Regions from separate parts of the Streptomyces sp. NPDC092045 genome, predicted to be linked through region 1. Evidence: riboswitches for the same ligand, from Rfam matches in the RefSeq annotation. Region 1 holds a riboswitch; the other holds the start of a gene.

Region 1 (8,210 bases):
GCCACCAGTCCACCTTCGACCTCTCCGACGGCGCCCGCGTCATCTTCGGCCCGGCCGGTCACGCCCTTCCGCAGCTGCGGATCGGCGTGAACGACAAGGGCTTCCTGGAGGCGCTCGGCGACTTCGACGAGCCCGTCGGTCCTGCCTTCTGGGAGCGCGGATGAGCACCGTGACGGATACGAGCAAGAAGGCGCCCGCCGGTGAGCGGGTCGCCGACTGGGCCGACGGCCGCCTGGGGATCTACACGCTGGCCAAGGCCAACATGCGGAAGATCTTCCCGGACCACTGGTCCTTCATGCTGGGCGAGATCTGCCTCTACAGCTTCATCATCATCATCCTGACGGGCGTCTACCTGACGATGTTCTTCCACCCGTCGATGAACGAGGTGGAGTACGCCGGACCGTACGTCCCGCTCCAGGGACAGCTCATGTCCGAGGCGTTCAACTCGACGATGCACATCTCGTTCGAGGTGCGCGGCGGTCTGCTCATCCGGCAGATCCACCACTGGGCGGCGCTGATCTTCCTCGCCGGCATGTTCGTGCACATGATGCGCGTCTTCTTCACGGGCGCGTTCCGCAAGCCGCGCGAGATCAACTGGCTGTTCGGCTTCCTGCTGTTCTTCCTGGGCATGTTCACCGGCTTCACCGGTTACTCGCTCCCGGACGACCTGCTCTCCGGCACCGGTGTCCGCTTCATGCAGGGCGCGATCCTGTCCGTGCCGATCGTCGGCACGTACCTCTCGATGTTCCTGTTCGGCGGGGAGTTCCCCGGCGGTGACTTCGTCGCCCGGTTCTACTCGGCGCACGTGCTGCTGCTGCCCGGCATCATGCTGGGCCTGATGGTCGCCCACCTCATCCTGGTGTTCGTCCACAAGCACACGCAGTTCGAGGGCCCCGGCCGCACGAACAAGAACGTCGTCGGCATGCCGCTGCTGCCCGTGTACATGGCGAAGGCCGGAGGCTTCTTCTTCCTGGTCTTCGGCGTCATCGCGGTCATCGCGGCGATCGCCTCGATCAACCCGATCTGGGCGCTCGGCCCGTACCGCCCGGACCAGGTGTCCACCGGCGCCCAGCCCGACTGGTACATGGGCTTCGCCGAGGGCCTGATCCGCGTCATGCCCGGCTGGGAGATCAACCTCTGGGGCCACACGCTCGTCCTGGGCGTGATGATCCCGCTGGCGATCTTCCCGGCGGTGCTCGCCGCGATCGCGGTCTACCCGTTCATCGAGTCCTGGATCACCGGCGACAAGCGCGAGCACCACATCGCGCAGCGCCCGCGCAACGCTCCGACGCGCACCGCCTTCGGCGTCGCCTGGATCACCGCGTACATGGTCATGCTCGTGGGTGGTGGAAACGACCTCTGGGCGACCCACTTCCACCTGTCGATCAACTCGATCACCTGGTTCGTGCGGATCTTCTTCTTCCTCGGCCCGGTCATCGCGTTCGTCGTCACCAAGCGGATCTGCCTCGGCCTCCAGCGCCGCGACAAGGAGAAGGTGCTGCACGGCCGCGAGTCGGGCATCATCAAGCGCCTGCCGCACGGTGAGTTCGTCGAGGTCCACGAGCCGCTCAGCCAGGGCGAGCTGCACCGCCTCACGGCGCACGAGCAGTACGCGCCCGCCGAGCTGCCGCCGGCCGTCGACGAGAACGGCGTCGAGCGGAAGGTCGGCCGCATGGAGAAGCTGCGGGTCAAGCTGAACAAGGGCTACTACGGCGAGGACAGCCAGATCGCCAAGCCCACCGTCGAGGAGTACAAGGAGATCCAGAGCGGCCACGGCCACCACTGATCGCCCGACTCCCCGACTTCCCGAGAAGTCGCCACGGCGAGAGCCCCGTCCATTCGATGGACGGGGCTCTTTGCCGTCCCCGGGGGTCGATAGGGTGGGGCCGTATCCGTACGCGATGACGATCAGGAGCCGCCATGAGCGCCGCGACCCCCGCTGGAGGACCTACCACGGCGGGCCGCTCCTGGCCCGTCGTCCTGGACGGTCTGCTGACCGGCCGCGACCAGAGCGCCGAGGACACCGCCTGGGCCATGGACCGCATCCTGCGCGGCGAGGCCACCGACGCGCAGATCGCCGGCTTCGCGGTCGCCCTGCGCGCCAAGGGCGAGACCGTCGAGGAGATCTCCGGCCTCGTCCGGACGATGTACGAGCACGCCAACACGATCGAGGTCCCCGGCCCCTCCGTCGACATCGTCGGCACCGGCGGCGACGGCGCCAAGACCGTCAACATCTCCACCATGTCCGCGATCGTGGTCGCCGGCACCGGCGCCAAGGTCGTCAAGCACGGCAACCGGGCGGCCTCCTCCGCCTCCGGCGCCTCCGACGTCCTGGAGAAGCTCGGCGTCAACCTGGAGCTGACCCCGCGCCGGGTCGCCGAGGTCGCCGGGGAGGCGGGCATCACCTTCTGCTTCGCGGTGAAGTTCCACCCGGCGCTGCGGCACGTCGCCGCCGCCCGCAAGGAGCTCGGCATCCGGACCACCTTCAACTTCCTCGGTCCGCTCACCAACCCGGCCCGCGTCCGGGCCCAGGCGACCGGCGTCGCCGACGCCCGGATGGCCCCGATCATGGCCGGGGTGCTCGCCGAGCGCGGCTCCTCCGCCCTGGTCTTCCGCGGCGACGACGGGCTGGACGAGCTGACCACCACGGCCACCTCGCGGGTCTGGGTGGTCCGGGACGGCTCGGTGCGCGAGGAGGCCTTCGACCCCCGGGACGTGGGCATCGACCTGGTGCCCGTGGAGGCGCTGCGCGGCGCGGACGCCTCGTACAACGCCGACGTGGCCCGCCGGCTGCTCGCGGGGGAGACCGGCCCGGTGCGGGACGCGGTGCTGCTCAACTCGGCGGCGGCGCTCACGGCCCTCGAACCGGGGGACGGCACCCTGGTGGAGCGGATCCGCGCCGGCATCGCGAAGGCCGCCGAGGCGATCGACTCCGGCGCCGCCCGCCGGACGCTGGAGCGCTGGATCGCCGTCAGCAACGCGTAGCCCTCCGGCCCTTCGCCACGAGACCCCGGTCCAGCATGCGGACCGGGGTCTTGCGCATCGGCGATCATGTGGCAGGATTCTCTTCAGGTCACGAGTGACAGCGTTTTGGCCCCGGCTTGCTGTCCGGCAACCCTCCGTCCGTGGCGGGGTGCCCCGGGTGATGACCAGGCCGTAGGCAGCGAGGTCTACGGCAAGCGCGGACCCCTCGAACACCAGGGGTCCTGGTCTCTCGAGGAGCTTTTTCCGTGAGCAAGCGAATGCGATAGGGCGAGTCCGCCCCTTCTTCACCCTCGGATCAGGGTCCCTTTCGCGTACCCCCACGTCTTCCGAGGCCTCACCCGTACCCCGCCGTGTCCGGCCGCGTACGGGATCACCGAAGCCATTCCGCACCGCCCGCCGGGAGATACCGCCATGTCCGCACGTCCTGACGCCGTCGCCACCACCGCTGCCACCGCCGTCGAGCCCGCCGTCACCGCCGTCGTCGAGACCGTCGCCACCGAGTCCGCCGACCCCTGCTGCGCCGCCCCGCTGCCCGTCCTCGGCCGGGACGTGACCGTCCCGCTCGTCACCGGCGGCGAGGTGACCTACGCGGCGCTCGACTACGCGGCCAGCGCCCCGGCCCTCCAGCGGGTGTGGGACGACGTCGCCGCGTACGCCCCGTACTACGGCAGCGTCCACCGCGGCGCCGGGTACCTCTCCCAGCTCTCCACCGACCTCTTCGAGAACAGCCGCGCCACCGTCGCCGAGTTCCTCGGCTGCCGCCCCGGCGACCAGGTCGTCTTCACCCGCTCCACCACCGACTCGCTCAACCTGCTCGCCGCCGCGGTCCCGGCCGGCTGCGAGGTCTTCGTCTTCGAGACCGAGCACCACGCCTCGCTGCTGCCCTGGCGGGACGCCCGGGTCACCTACCTCAACGCGCCCCGGACCCCGGCCCAGGCCGTCGAGACCCTGGAGCGGGCCCTGGCGGACCGCGACCCCCACGGCCCCGCCCTGGTCTGCGTCACCGGCGCCTCCAACGTCACCGGCGAGCTGTGGCCGGTCAAGGAGCTGGCCGCCGCCGCGCACGCCCACGGCGCCCGGATCGTGCTCGACGCCGCCCAGCTCGCGCCCCACCACCCGGTCTCCGTGGCCGAACTCGACGTGGACTGGGTCGCCTTCTCCGGGCACAAGCTGTACGCGCCCTTCGGCTCCGGCGTCCTCGCGGGCCGCGCCGACTGGCTCCAGGATTCCCAGCCCTACCTCGCGGGCGGCGGCGCCTCCCGCAAGGTGGCGCGTCGGGCCGACGGCGGTGTGGACGTGGAGTGGCACACCACCGCGGCCCGGCACGAGGCCGGTTCCCCGAACGTCATCGGGGTCTACTCGATCGCCTCCGCCTGCAAGGCCCTCGCCGAGGCCGGCTTCGACGCCCTCGTCGCCCGCGAGAACCACCTGATCGCCACGGTCCGCGCGGGCCTGGCCGAGGTCCCCGAGGTCCGGGTCCTCTCGCTCTTCGGCGACGACGCCCCCCGCGTCGGCGTCATCTCCTTCGTCGTGGAGGGCTGGAACAGCTCCCACTTCGCCGCCGCGCTCTCCGCCGAGTACGGCATCGGCGTCCGCGACGGCCTCTTCTGCGCCCACCCGCTGGTCCGCACCCTGCTCGGCAGCGACCCGCAGGACCCGGGCGAGTGCGGCGCCCCCGAGGCCGCGCCCGGCGAGCGCTCGCTCAACGCCATCCGGGTGAGCTTCGGCGCCGGCACGCCCGACGAGCACGTGGAGCGGTTCGTCAACGCCGTGAAGGAGCTCGTCCGGAACGGCGCCCGGTGGAAGTACCGCACCGAGGACGGCCGCTGCGTCCCCGACCGCGGCTGATCACTCACTCGTACGGGTGAAGGGGCCTCCCGACCGGGAGGCCCCTTCACCGTTTCCGCGCGCGGGGAGCCTCAGGACTCCAGGCCGATGGCGAAGGCCGCCTCCAGGTCGTGCTGCGAGTACGTGCGGAACGCGACGTGCGTGTCCGTGGCCTCGACGCCCGGGATCTTGCTGATGCTGCCGGGGATCACGTCCGCGAGGTCGTCGTGGCGCGGCACCCGGACCATGGCGATCAGGTCGTACGTGCCGGTCACCGAGAAGACCTCGCTGACGCTGTCGAGCGCCGCGATCGACTCGGCGATCTCGGGGATGCGGTCCACGCTGGTCTTGATGAGCACGATCGCGGTGATCACGGCTGGCTTTCTCCCTCGGTCGCCGCGGCTGGGGCCTTCACTCTATCCCCACCCCGGTGGCGCACCCAGGCGTAGACGAAGCCCAGCGCGAAGCCCACCACGTGGGCCAGATAGGCGACGCCGGGCCCCGCGCCCGCCGCCCGCGCGGCCATCCACTGGAGCGTGAACCAGAAGACGAGCACGATCCAGGCGGGGAAGCGCAGCGGCAGGAAGAAGAGGAAGGGGAAGAGGCTGGTGACCCGGGAGCGCGGGAAGAGGAAGAGGAAGGCCCCGAGCACCCCGGAGATCGCCCCCGACGCCCCGACGAGGGTCTGCTCGCTGTGGGCGTGCGCCGCCGCGTACCCGGCGAGGGCGAGGTAGCCGGTGCCCAGGTAGAAGAGGGCGAACCCGATCCGCCCCATGCGCTCCTCGGCCATCGCGCCGAAGACGTACAGGAAGAGCATGTTCCCCAGGAGGTGGAGCCAGCTCCCGTGGACGAAGAGCGCGGTGAACGGGGTGAGCAGGGCGCGCGGCTCACCGCCCATCAGCTCGGCGGGGACGACCCCCCAGCGCCGGAAGTACGAGCCCTGGGCCGCCAGGAGCGCGTCCCCCGTGCCGTGCGCCGGGTTCAGCGCGGAGACCGGACTGAAGAGGAAGAGGAGGCAGCAGGCGGCGATGAGCCCGTACGTCACCGAGGGGCCGCCGCGGGCGTCCCGCCAGGCACCGGTCACCGCGCTTCGCCAATCGATCACGGACAGATCATGGCGTACCGGCGGCGAACTGGACAGAGTGCCTCGCCGTGCCCCCGCCGAGCCGTGAGGCCGTAGGGTTGCGGGCAGTACGACCGCAGTTCGACGGCGCACCGCGGCTCCCGCACCTGAGTACCACGCAACAGGAAGAAGGACGGCTCGATGACGACGGTTCCCCTGCCGACCGCCGAGACCCGCTGGCGCTGCACGCTCTGCGGCAACCTCACCCGCTTCGACGTGACCCGCTCGTCCAAGGTCGTCGAGTACGTCCATCTGGACCTCGCCGGGGAGCCGACGGTCGAGGAGCGGCAGGTGGTCAGTGAGACCATCGAGTCGGTCCGCTGCCGCTGGTGCAACGCGGTGGACCAGATCGAGCTGGTGGACAGGCCGGGCGCCGCCTCCTGAGGGACGGCGCGGACGACATAGGGGTGACGGATCGTGGAGCAGCCCGCGCACGGTGGAGAGCCGGCCGGCGCGGCAGGTGACGCTGCCGAGACGCTCGACCACCCACTGCCGGAAGGCGTACGGCGGCGGGTCGTCGCGCTGGTCGCCGACGCCTTCGGCGGGCTGACCGTCGCGGAGCTGCCCGCGACCCTGCGGCAGTACGCCCGTTTCACCCCGAGCCGGCGGGCCAAGTTCGCCGGCACCGCGATGGCGGCCGCCCTCGAGGGCGATCCGCTCTTCCGGCAGCGGATCGGCGAGCGGTTCAAGCAGGCCCGGCCCGAGCTGGCCGGAGCCGTGGAGGGCGGCACCCCGCCCGCGGCCGCCGACCCCGTCGACGTGGCGGCGGCCGCCTACGTGCTGCGCCCGCCCGGCTGGGTCAAGCTGGTCGCCGCCGCGGGCGAGGAGGCCCTGCGGGTCGACGCCGAGCGGGCCGACGAGGCCGGCCGCCGCGAGGTGGAGCGGCTGCGCGAGGAGCTCGCCGCCGCCCGGGACCGCTCCCGGGGCGAGACCGAGCAGTTGCGCCACGACCTCGACGCGGCCCGCAAGGAGGCCGAGTCGCTCCACCGCAAGCTGCGCAGCGCGCAGAGCGACGTGAAGCGGGGCGAGGCAGCGCTGCGCAAGGCGCGGGGCGAGATCGAGGCCGTGCGGGCGGAGGCGGCGGCCCAGGTGTCGGCCGCCGAGAGCGAGGGCCGGCGGCTCAAGGCCCGGCTCGGGGAGGTCGAGGCGGCCCTGGAGGCCAGCCGCAGGACCGCCCGCGAGGGGCGCTCGGTGGAGGACATGCGGCTGCGGCTGCTGCTCGACACGGTCCTCGACGCGGCCCAGGGGCTGCGCCGCGAACTCGCGCTGCCGCCCGTCTCGACGCATCCGGCGGACACCGTGGACGCGGTGGAGCCGGGACGGATGTCCCCGAAGGACATCGCCGCGCGGGCGCTCTCCGAGACCGACCCGGCGCTGCTCGACCAGCTCCTGTCGCTGCCGCAGACGCATCTGGTCGTCGACGGCTACAACGTCACCAAGACCGGCTATCCGACGATGCCGCTGGAGAAGCAGCGGCTGCGGCTGCTCGGCGGGCTCTCGGGCCTCGCGGCCCGCTCGGGCGCCGAGGTCACCTGTGTCTTCGACGGGGCGGAGCTGGCGGCCCCGGTGCTGCTCGCGCCGCCGCGCGGGGTGCGGGTGCTGTTCTCCAAGCCCGGCGTCACGGCCGACGAGTTGATCCGTCAGCTGGTGCGGGCGGAGCCGCCGGGGCGCCCGGTCGTGGTGGTCTCCACGGACCGCGAGGTGGCCGACGGGGTCGCCAAGGCGGGGGCGCGTCCGGTCGCGTCCGCCTTGTTGCTGAAGCGGCTTTCGCGGCTCTCGTGACCACTCGTAACTCCTGGGCGCTATGCCCGGATTCTGGACGGCGGACCGTCAAGTGCCCGTCACAGCCCGTGCGATGTATGTAAATAATGTGGTGTGTGAGCGAGATTTTCTCCGGTGGGATTTGAATGATCACAACTCGGTCACTAGGGTCAGGCCTCGAACCTTCGCGCGGTTGATCGCCCATCCGGGGTGACGGCGGAGGAACCGCCTGCCCTGACCGGCCGGGCGGCTCGAGGAAGAAGGAGACCGCCTTCGTGGCGTCCCACCGTCGACCCAAGCAGCCGAGCCGTGCCCGTGTGACCGTGCTCACCGTGACCGCGGCCGCGGCCGTCGCCCTCACCGCCCAGTCCGGCGCCCAGGCGGCCCCCGCCAAGCCCAAGATCGACGAGGTCAAGTCGAAGGTCGACGAACTGCACCACGAGGCCGAGGAGGCCACGGAGCAGTACAACCAGGCCGACGAGCGCCGGGGCAAGCTGCAGAAGGAGATCGGCGA
Region 2 (8,210 bases), on a different contig from region 1:
AGGCCGACGTGTGGAAGCCCAGCTCGTCCGCGCCGAGCATCCCCCACAGCAGCTCCTCGCGGATGTCGTCCGGCAGCATCCGCAGGTACGCGGGGGACGCCCACGGGGTGTGGGTGAAGTGCGCGATCCGCAGGTCCGGGCGGAGCTCGCGGAGCTGCCCGGGGACCAGGGCCAGGTGGTAGTCCTGCACCAGGACCGCCGCCCCCTCGTCCGCCGCCCCGGCCAGCGCCTCCGCGAAGGCGCGGTTGTAGGCGCGGTACGACTCCCAGCGGCGCCGGAACTCCGCGTCGTACACGGGCTCGCGCGGGATGTCGTACAGGTGGTGGTGCAGGAACCACAGCACCGAGTTCGCGATGCCGTTGTACGCGTCCGCGTACACGTCGGGATCGATGTCCAGCATCCGCACGCCGGGCTCCCCGACCCCGCGCCGGACCGCCTCCCGGTCGCCCTCGCCGAGGGCCGCGCACACCCACACGCTGTCCTGCGAGGAGACGGCGCTCAGGCCGGAGACCAGACCGCCGCCGCCCCTGCGGGCGTCGAGCGAGCCGTCCTCGCCGAGCACGTACGAGACCGGTCCCCTGTTGGATGCCACGAGCACAGTAGCCATGTGGCGAACCTAGCCCGTCCCGTAAACGCTCAAACGTACGTATACAAGACGGGGGGATCCGGCCACGGAGGGTGAGCGGGAACCGGGCGGGGCCCGGTGGCGCTCACAGGTCGGTGCGGTCGCGCAGGGCCGCCCTCGCCACCAGGCCCGTCGCCGCGAGCGCCGTCACCAGGCCGCCGAGCAGCCAGAGGCGTTCCTCGCCGTCCCGGGCCGGCGCCGGGCCGACCGTCCTCCCCGGCGCGCCCGGCGCCGGGGAGACGTGGACGGGGCCCGGCGGCACGGGGGCGGCGCCCGCCGGGACGGCCAGGAGCGAGGCCGTCGCCATGCTCGTCACCGCCAGCATCCTGCTCGCACCTCGCCTGAAGCCCATGGAAGATGAATGTATGCAGAGCGGACCATAAGGTGGCGTTACGCCACGCGGCGCCGCGCGTACTCCGCGATCTCCGCCATCGGCGGCCGCTCCTCCGTGTCCACCGCGTACGTCCGCGGCTCGAAGCCCCGCTCGCCCCGTTCGAACTGGGTCAGCCACGGCCGCACCATGTGCCCCCGCGACAGCCTCAGCTGCGCCGTCCGGTAGATCGCCGCCGCCATCCGGCCGAGCGCGTGCCCGTCCTGGTGCCGGTGCCTGCGGACGCCCACGTCCACCTGCGCGAGCCCGTCCAGGCCCACCGTGTGCAGCGCGTCCACGAGCAGGCCCAGCTCCACTCCGTAACCGACCGGGAAGGGCAGTCGCTCCAGGAGCGAGCGGCGGGCCGCGTATTCGCCGCCGAGCGGCTGCACGAAGCCGGCCAGCCGCGGCCAGTGCAGATTGAGCAGCGGGCGCGCCACCAGTTCCGTCACCCGGCCGCCCTGACCGGGAGCGCCGTCCAGCGGCCGGTCGTACATCGCCTTGACGAGGTCCACGTCCGGGTCGGTCAGGAGCGGGCCCACGATCCCCGTCACGAAGTCCGCGGAGAAGTCCCGCAGGTCCGCGTCCACGAAGCACACGACGTCCCCGCTCGTCACCATCAGTGACCGCCACAGGACCTCGCCCTTGCCGGGCGCGGCCGGTATCCGGGGGAGCACGTCGTCGCGCGCCACCACCCGCGCCCCGGCCGCCGCCGCGACCTCCGCCGTGCGGTCCGTGGAGCCCGAGTCGAGGACCACCAGCTCGTCGACGAGCGGCACCGCCTCCGACATCAGCTCGCGGCGGATCACGGCCACGATGTCCCCGACGGTCGCCTCCTCGTTCAGCGCCGGCAGCACCACGCTGACTGTCGTCGCACGCTTGGCGGCGAGGATCCGCTCCAGCGGCCGGTCCGCCACGGACCAGGACCGCCGGGACAGCCAGCGCTCCACCTCTTCCAGCACGTGATCTCCATCTCGCGGTTCGGACGGGCCGTCCAAGCGCCCGTGCCTTCGGTTACAGTCTTGAACAACGCAGCGACCCCGCGCACATCGGGGTGGCGTACGCGTCGGAGCGCAGGAACGAAAGTCCGGCCCTCCCCACAATCGAATACCGCTCATCCAGAGGGGCAGAGGGAAACGGCCCGTTGAAGCCCCGGCAACCCTCCAGTCGGTCACTCGTCATCCAGCGAGGTCCCCGGCTAGGGAAGGTGCCAAATCCGTCTCATGGCGAAAAATTCGTCATGGGAAAGATGAGGAGAAAGGGCCTCGCCTCCATGGCTGTACAGACCGTCGCACCCGCCACCACCGTCGACCTCGGTCCCGCGTCCGGGCTCTCCTGTCGCGAATGCGGTGAAGTCTTCGCACTCGGCCCGATCTTCGCCTGCGAACTCTGTTTCGGACCGCTCGAAGTCGCGTACGACCTCCCCGCCGGCGACCCCGAGGAGCTGCGGAAGCGCATCGAGGCCGGCCCCGCCAGCATCTGGCGCTACGCCCCCCTCCTGCCCGTCCCCGCCGACGTCGCCGAGAAGCCGAACCTGAACCCCGGCTGGACCCCGCTCGTCAAGGCCGACAACCTGGCCCGCGAGATCGGCGTCGCCCCCGGGAAGCTCTTCGTCAAGGACGACTCCGGCAACCCGACCCACTCCTTCAAGGACCGGGTCGTCGCCCAGGCCATCGAGGCCGCCCGCGCCTTCGGCTTCACCACCCTCTCCTGCTCCTCCACCGGCAACCTGGCCGGCGCCGTCGGCGCCGCCGCCGCCCGCGCCGGCTTCCGCTCCTGCGTGTTCATCCCGCACGACCTGGAGCAGGGCAAGGTCGTCATGGCCGGCGTCTACGGCGGCGACCTGGTCGCCATCGAGGGCAACTACGACGACGTCAACCGCTTCTGCTCGGAGCTCATCGGCGACCCGCTCGGCGAGGGCTGGGGCTTCGTGAACGTCAACCTGCGCCCGTACTACGGCGAGGGCTCCAAGACGCTCGCGTACGAGATCTGCGAGCAGCTCGGCTGGGTCATCCCCGACCAGCTCGTCATCCCGATCGCCTCCGGCTCCCAGCTCACCAAGATCGACAAGGGCCTCCAGGAGCTCGTCAGGCTGGGCCTCGTCGAGGACAAGCCGTACAAGATCTTCGGCGCCCAGGCCGAGGGCTGCTCCCCGGTGTCCGCCGCCTTCAAGGCCGGGCACGACGTCGTGCGGCCCCAGAAGCCGAACACGATCGCCAAGTCGCTCGCCATCGGCAACCCGGCCGACGGCCCGTACGTCCTCGACATCGCCCGCCGCACCGGCGGCGCCGTGGAGGACGTGAACGACGAGCAGGTCGTCGACGCGATCAAGCTGCTCGCGCGGACCGAGGGGATCTTCGCCGAGACCGCGGGCGGCGTGACCGTCGGCGTCGCGCGCAAGCTGGTGGAGAACGGCCTCATCGACCCGGAGCTCACCACAGTCGTCCTCAACACCGGCGACGGGCTCAAGACCCTGGACGCGGTGGCCGACACCTCTCAGGCGACCGCCACCATCCGACCGAGCCTGGACGCGTTCCGCGACGCCGGACTGGCCCGCTGATCCCCTCGGCGGGCCGCCCCTCCGGCGGCCCGCCGGCCTCCTCGGCGCCCGCCGGTCCCCCAGGCCCCGGTCCCCGGTTTCCCGAAAGGTACGTAAGTCATGGCCGTGAACGTCCGCATCCCCACCATCCTCCGCACCTACACCGGCGGCCGGGCCGAGGTCCAGGCCGAGGGCGCGACCCTCGCCGAGGTCATCGCGGACCTGGAGAAGAACCACACGGGCATCGCCGCCCGCGTCCTGGACGACCAGGGCAAGCTGCGCCGCTTCGTGAACGTCTACGTGAACGACGACGACGTGCGCTTCGAGCAGGGCCTGGAGACGGCCACCCCGGCCGGTTCGGGCGTCTCGATCATCCCGGCGGTCGCCGGCGGCTGCTGAGCCGTATCCGGCGAGCGGTTCCCGTTGTCCCGACTTTCTTGAATTGCCCCTTCCGCGTCCATAAGCGGAAGGGGCAATTCTGCATGGTTGAGCGCGGTAGGGTTGGGGAAGTCCCCTCCGCTGCTCCTGCCGGGCGCATATGAAATCGCGCCTCGACCTGACAAGAAGCAGTCAAACTGTGTGCGCGTTGTGTACCTTCTGCGCGCTTTGCCGGGCCCGACTTGCCCCGCGATTCAAGGGAACCTCCCCAATTCTCCTTTCCGCGCCGCCCAGAATTCTCGCCCGAATGGCCTGTTGCACAGGGCAGTTGGACAGATACATTCAGCGGCGGTCGACGCGTTCCGGCGCAGGGTCTGACCCGGGGTTCGTGAAGTGCGGCCCCGCGCAAGGGCCAGTAATAGGGGAGTTGGGCATGGCTCAGGGCACCGTCAAGTGGTTCAACGCGGAGAAGGGCTACGGCTTCATCGCGGTCGACGGTGGTGCGGATGTTTTCGTCCACTACAGCGCGATCCAGATGGATGGCTACCGCAGCCTCGAAGAGGGGCAGCGGGTCGAGTTCGAGATCTCGCAGGGCCAGAAGGGTCCGCAGGCGGACATGGTCAAGCTCGCCGTCTGAGCGCGGCGCGATCGGCCAGCGACGCAACGCCGTCGAGGGGCCCGCATCCCTGAGGGGACGCGGGCCCCTCGCGCGTTCCCGGATGCCCCCGCGCCCCGGTGCGGCCCCGCTCCCGGGACGGCCCTCCGGGCGCCCCTCCCGACCCCCGGAGCCCAGTGCCCCCTTCCCGAAACCCGAGAGTCGCTTGCACTCTCCTAGGTCGAGTGCTAATCATTGGCGTTAGCACTCGGCAGGTGAGAGTGCTACGAGGATCGGGCAGACGAGGCCGCCGGCCGGGTGGGGCAAGGAACCACACGGACACGCGGAGGCCGTCCGTCGCGGGCGTCGGCGCGGTCCTGGAGCGTTATCCACCCCATGTCCGGGAGGACCACTTCACATGGCCAAGATCATCGCGTTCGACGAGGAGGCCCGGCGCGGTCTCGAGCGCGGCATGAACCAGCTCGCTGACGCCGTCAAGGTCACCCTCGGCCCCAAGGGCCGCAACGTCGTCCTCGAGAAGAAGTGGGGCGCCCCCACGATCACCAACGATGGTGTCTCCATCGCCAAGGAGATCGAGCTCGAGGACCCGTACGAGAAGATCGGCGCCGAGCTGGTCAAGGAAGTCGCCAAGAAGACGGACGACGTCGCCGGCGACGGCACGACCACCGCCACCGTCCTCGCCCAGGCGCTCGTCCGCGAGGGCCTCCGCAACGTCGCCGCCGGCGCCAACCCGATGGCCCTCAAGCGCGGCATCGAGAAGGCCGTCGAGGCCGTCTCCGGCGCCCTCCTCGAGCAGGCGAAGGATGTCGAGACCAAGGAGCAGATCGCCTCCACGGCCTCCATCTCCGCCGCCGACACCCAGATCGGCGAGCTCATCGCCGAGGCGATGGACAAGGTCGGCAAGGAAGGCGTCATCACCGTCGAGGAGTCCCAGACCTTCGGTCTGGAGCTGGAGCTCACCGAGGGCATGCGCTTCGACAAGGGCTACATCTCGGCGTACTTCGCCACCGACATGGAGCGCATGGAGGCGTCGCTCGACGACCCCTACCTCCTGATCGTCAACTCCAAGATCTCCTCCGTGAAGGACCTCCTCCCGCTCCTGGAGAAGGTCATGCAGTCGGGCAAGCCCCTGCTGATCATCGCCGAGGACGTCGAGGGCGAGGCCCTGTCGACCCTGGTCGTCAACAAGATCCGCGGCACCTTCAAGTCCGTCGCGGTCAAGGCCCCGGGCTTCGGCGACCGCCGCAAGGCCATGCTGAACGACATCGCCATCCTCACCGGCGGCACGGTCATCTCCGAGGAGGTCGGCCTCAAGCTGGAGAACGCGGGCCTCGACCTGCTGGGCCGCGCCCGCAAGGTCGTCATCACCAAGGACGAGACCACCATCGTCGACGGTGCCGGTGACAGCGAGCAGGTCGCCGGTCGCGTGAACCAGATCCGCGCCGAGATCGAGAACAGCGACTCGGACTACGACCGCGAGAAGCTCCAGGAGCGCCTCGCGAAGCTGGCCGGCGGCGTGGCCGTCATCAAGGCCGGTGCCGCGACCGAGGTCGAGCTCAAGGAGCGCAAGCACCGCATCGAGGACGCCGTCCGCAACGCGAAGGCGGCCGTCGAGGAGGGCATCGTCGCCGGCGGTGGCGTGGCCCTGCTCCAGGCGTCGACCGTCTTCGAGAAGCTGGAGGCCGACCTCTCCGGCGACGAGGCCACCGGTGCCGCGATCGTGAAGCTGGCCCTGGAGGCCCCGCTGAAGCAGATCGCCGTCAACGCCGGCCTCGAGGGCGGCGTCGTGGCGGAGAAGGTCCGCAACCTGCCCGTCGGCCACGGCCTGAACGCCGCGACCAACGAGTACGTCGACCTCATCGCCGAGGGCATCATCGACCCGGCGAAGGTGACGCGCTCCGCGCTCCAGAACGCCGCGTCGATCGCCGCGCTGTTCCTCACCACCGAGGCCGTCATCGCCGACAAGCCGGAGAAGGCCGCCGCGCCGGCCGGCGGCGGCATGCCGGGCGGTGACATGGACTTCTGATCCCCGGGGATCTCCGGATCCCGGGATCGGCGGTTCATCGCTGAACGCGAACGAGGGCGGCACCCCCTGACGGGGGTGCCGCCCTCGGGCGTTGAGCCGGGCCGGTTCGCGTCCCGTACCGGGCGCGACCCACGCCTCGTACGGGAACGGTCCACGTCCCGGGCCCGCGGCCGAGGGCCGGGGCCCGGCTCCCGACGCCCGGGAGCAGCCCCCGCTCGGCGTACGACACCAGGCTCTCGTCCGGCTTCGCGACGAAGAACGGCACCGGCCCGTCCCGGTCGGCGTAGGAGCCGTCCCACCAGCCGGAGCCGCCCTCCGGCCACCGGTCGGCCCGGCCACCGGTCGGCGGCGGGCGTGAACAGGTCGTCGAGCAGGGGCATGAGGTCGTCGACCGTGCGGGCGTGGCGCGGGGTGCGGCAGTGTCCTCGGGGGCCCGTCCCGCGCCCCGGGAAGGGGCCTTTCCGGGCTTCGGCCGGGTGTGTTCTCCGCCCGCGCGGCCGGGGGGCGGAGGACCGGAGAAAAGGCGCCGATCTGGCGGGTGCCCCGCGTCCGCGCGCGGCCGAAAGCCCCCGGGTGTGAACCCGGCCGTATCCGTCCGGACCGGCCGCGGCGGCGCCCGGGGCTGTCCGGTACGTGCCGCGGGCGTTTGGCCGGACTCCGGGTTGTCCCCGATTCCGGCCGCCGCTAGCGGCATTGGCGGCCCGCGGTCCGCTCTCCATCATCGTCGCATCGTGAGGAGTCGGACCGGACCGCTGTGGGGGGCGCCCGTGGGGACGAACGGCGTTCCGGAGGCGAGGTCCTTCACCGGGCGGCGCCTCGGCCGGCTCGTCGCCTGCCGGACCGGGCGGGACGACCTCGCCCATGACGCCGACGTCGTGGGCCGCGTGCTGCCGTTCGAGGTCGGCGCGCACGCCGCCGACGAGCTGATCGACTGGGGACGCGCCCCCGACGACCCCCTCTACCGGCTCCTCGTGCCCCACCGCGACATGCTCGCCCCCGCCGACTTCGCCGCCGTCGAGACCGCGCTGCGGTCCGGTGACCGGGTCCGGCTGCGGACGGTGGCGGACGGGGTCCGGGAACGCAGCGCGCTGTGCGCGCCCGAGTCCCTCGACGTCCCCGGCGCGCCCGAGGACCTCGGTGTTCCCGAGGACCTCGGCGTCCTCGGTGCTCCCGGCGCTCTCGGCGTATCCGGTGTCTCCTGCGCCTCTGGCATCCCCGGTGCCTCCGATGTCTCCGGCGCCTCTGAAATCTCCGGCATATCCGGTCTCCACGGCGCCTTCGACACCTCCGGAGCATCCCGCGCACCCGGTGGCTCCGGTGGCTGGTCGGGGCTCCGGCACCCCTACCCCGAGACGCTGTGCGTCCTCCTCCCCGGCCCGGGGCGGACCGGTCCGTGCCCCTGCGCGTCCTGCTCCCGCTGGTCCTCCCGCCCCGTCGGCGGCCCCGGGGCGATGGCCGCCCGCCTGGCCCGGCACCCGGGGATCACCGACGTGCGGTTCACGGCCGGAGGCCCGTTCCCGGGGCCGGCGGCCGGTCCGTCCGCCGACCCGTTCGCCCTGCGGACCGAGCGGTTCGCCGCGTACCTCGCGCCCCTCCTCGCCCTGCCCCGGATCCGCACCGTCCGCGTCGACACCGGGGCGGTGTCCTCCTTCCCCG

The links. A riboswitch is a leader RNA that binds a small molecule or an ion and turns the genes downstream of it on or off. The one in region 1 is predicted to bind S-adenosylmethionine.
Region 2: linked by a shared signal. The riboswitch ahead of thrC (threonine synthase) and the one ahead of ACIQKA_RS07595 (aminotransferase class V-fold PLP-dependent enzyme) in region 1 are both predicted to bind S-adenosylmethionine.

What each region holds. Positions count from the first base shown of each region.
Region 1 is NZ_JBIVSC010000002.1:177,604-185,813, reverse strand. It holds gene ACIQKA_RS07610 (Rieske 2Fe-2S domain-containing protein) at 1-164, shown strand, start outside; gene ACIQKA_RS07605 (cytochrome bc complex cytochrome b subunit) at 161-1,786, shown strand; gene trpD (anthranilate phosphoribosyltransferase) at 1,921-2,985, shown strand; SAM riboswitch class IV at 3,072-3,188, shown strand; gene ACIQKA_RS07595 (aminotransferase class V-fold PLP-dependent enzyme) at 3,397-4,833, shown strand; gene ACIQKA_RS07590 (Lrp/AsnC family transcriptional regulator) at 4,905-5,186, opposite strand; gene ACIQKA_RS07585 (rhomboid family intramembrane serine protease) at 5,183-5,917, opposite strand; gene ACIQKA_RS07580 (hypothetical protein) at 6,077-6,319, shown strand; gene ACIQKA_RS07575 (NYN domain-containing protein) at 6,353-7,717, shown strand; gene ACIQKA_RS07570 (NlpC/P60 family protein) at 7,972-8,210, shown strand, end outside.
Region 2 is NZ_JBIVSC010000016.1:134,104-142,313, forward strand. It holds gene ACIQKA_RS27530 (trehalose-6-phosphate synthase) at 1-607, opposite strand, end outside; gene ACIQKA_RS27535 (hypothetical protein) at 711-977, opposite strand; gene ACIQKA_RS27540 (glucosyl-3-phosphoglycerate synthase) at 1,016-1,957, opposite strand; SAM riboswitch class I at 2,107-2,251, shown strand; gene thrC (threonine synthase) at 2,269-3,555, shown strand; gene ACIQKA_RS27550 (MoaD/ThiS family protein) at 3,655-3,933, shown strand; gene ACIQKA_RS27555 (cold-shock protein) at 4,346-4,549, shown strand; gene groL (chaperonin GroEL) at 4,926-6,554, shown strand; gene ACIQKA_RS27565 (lysine 2,3-aminomutase) at 7,286-8,210, shown strand, end outside.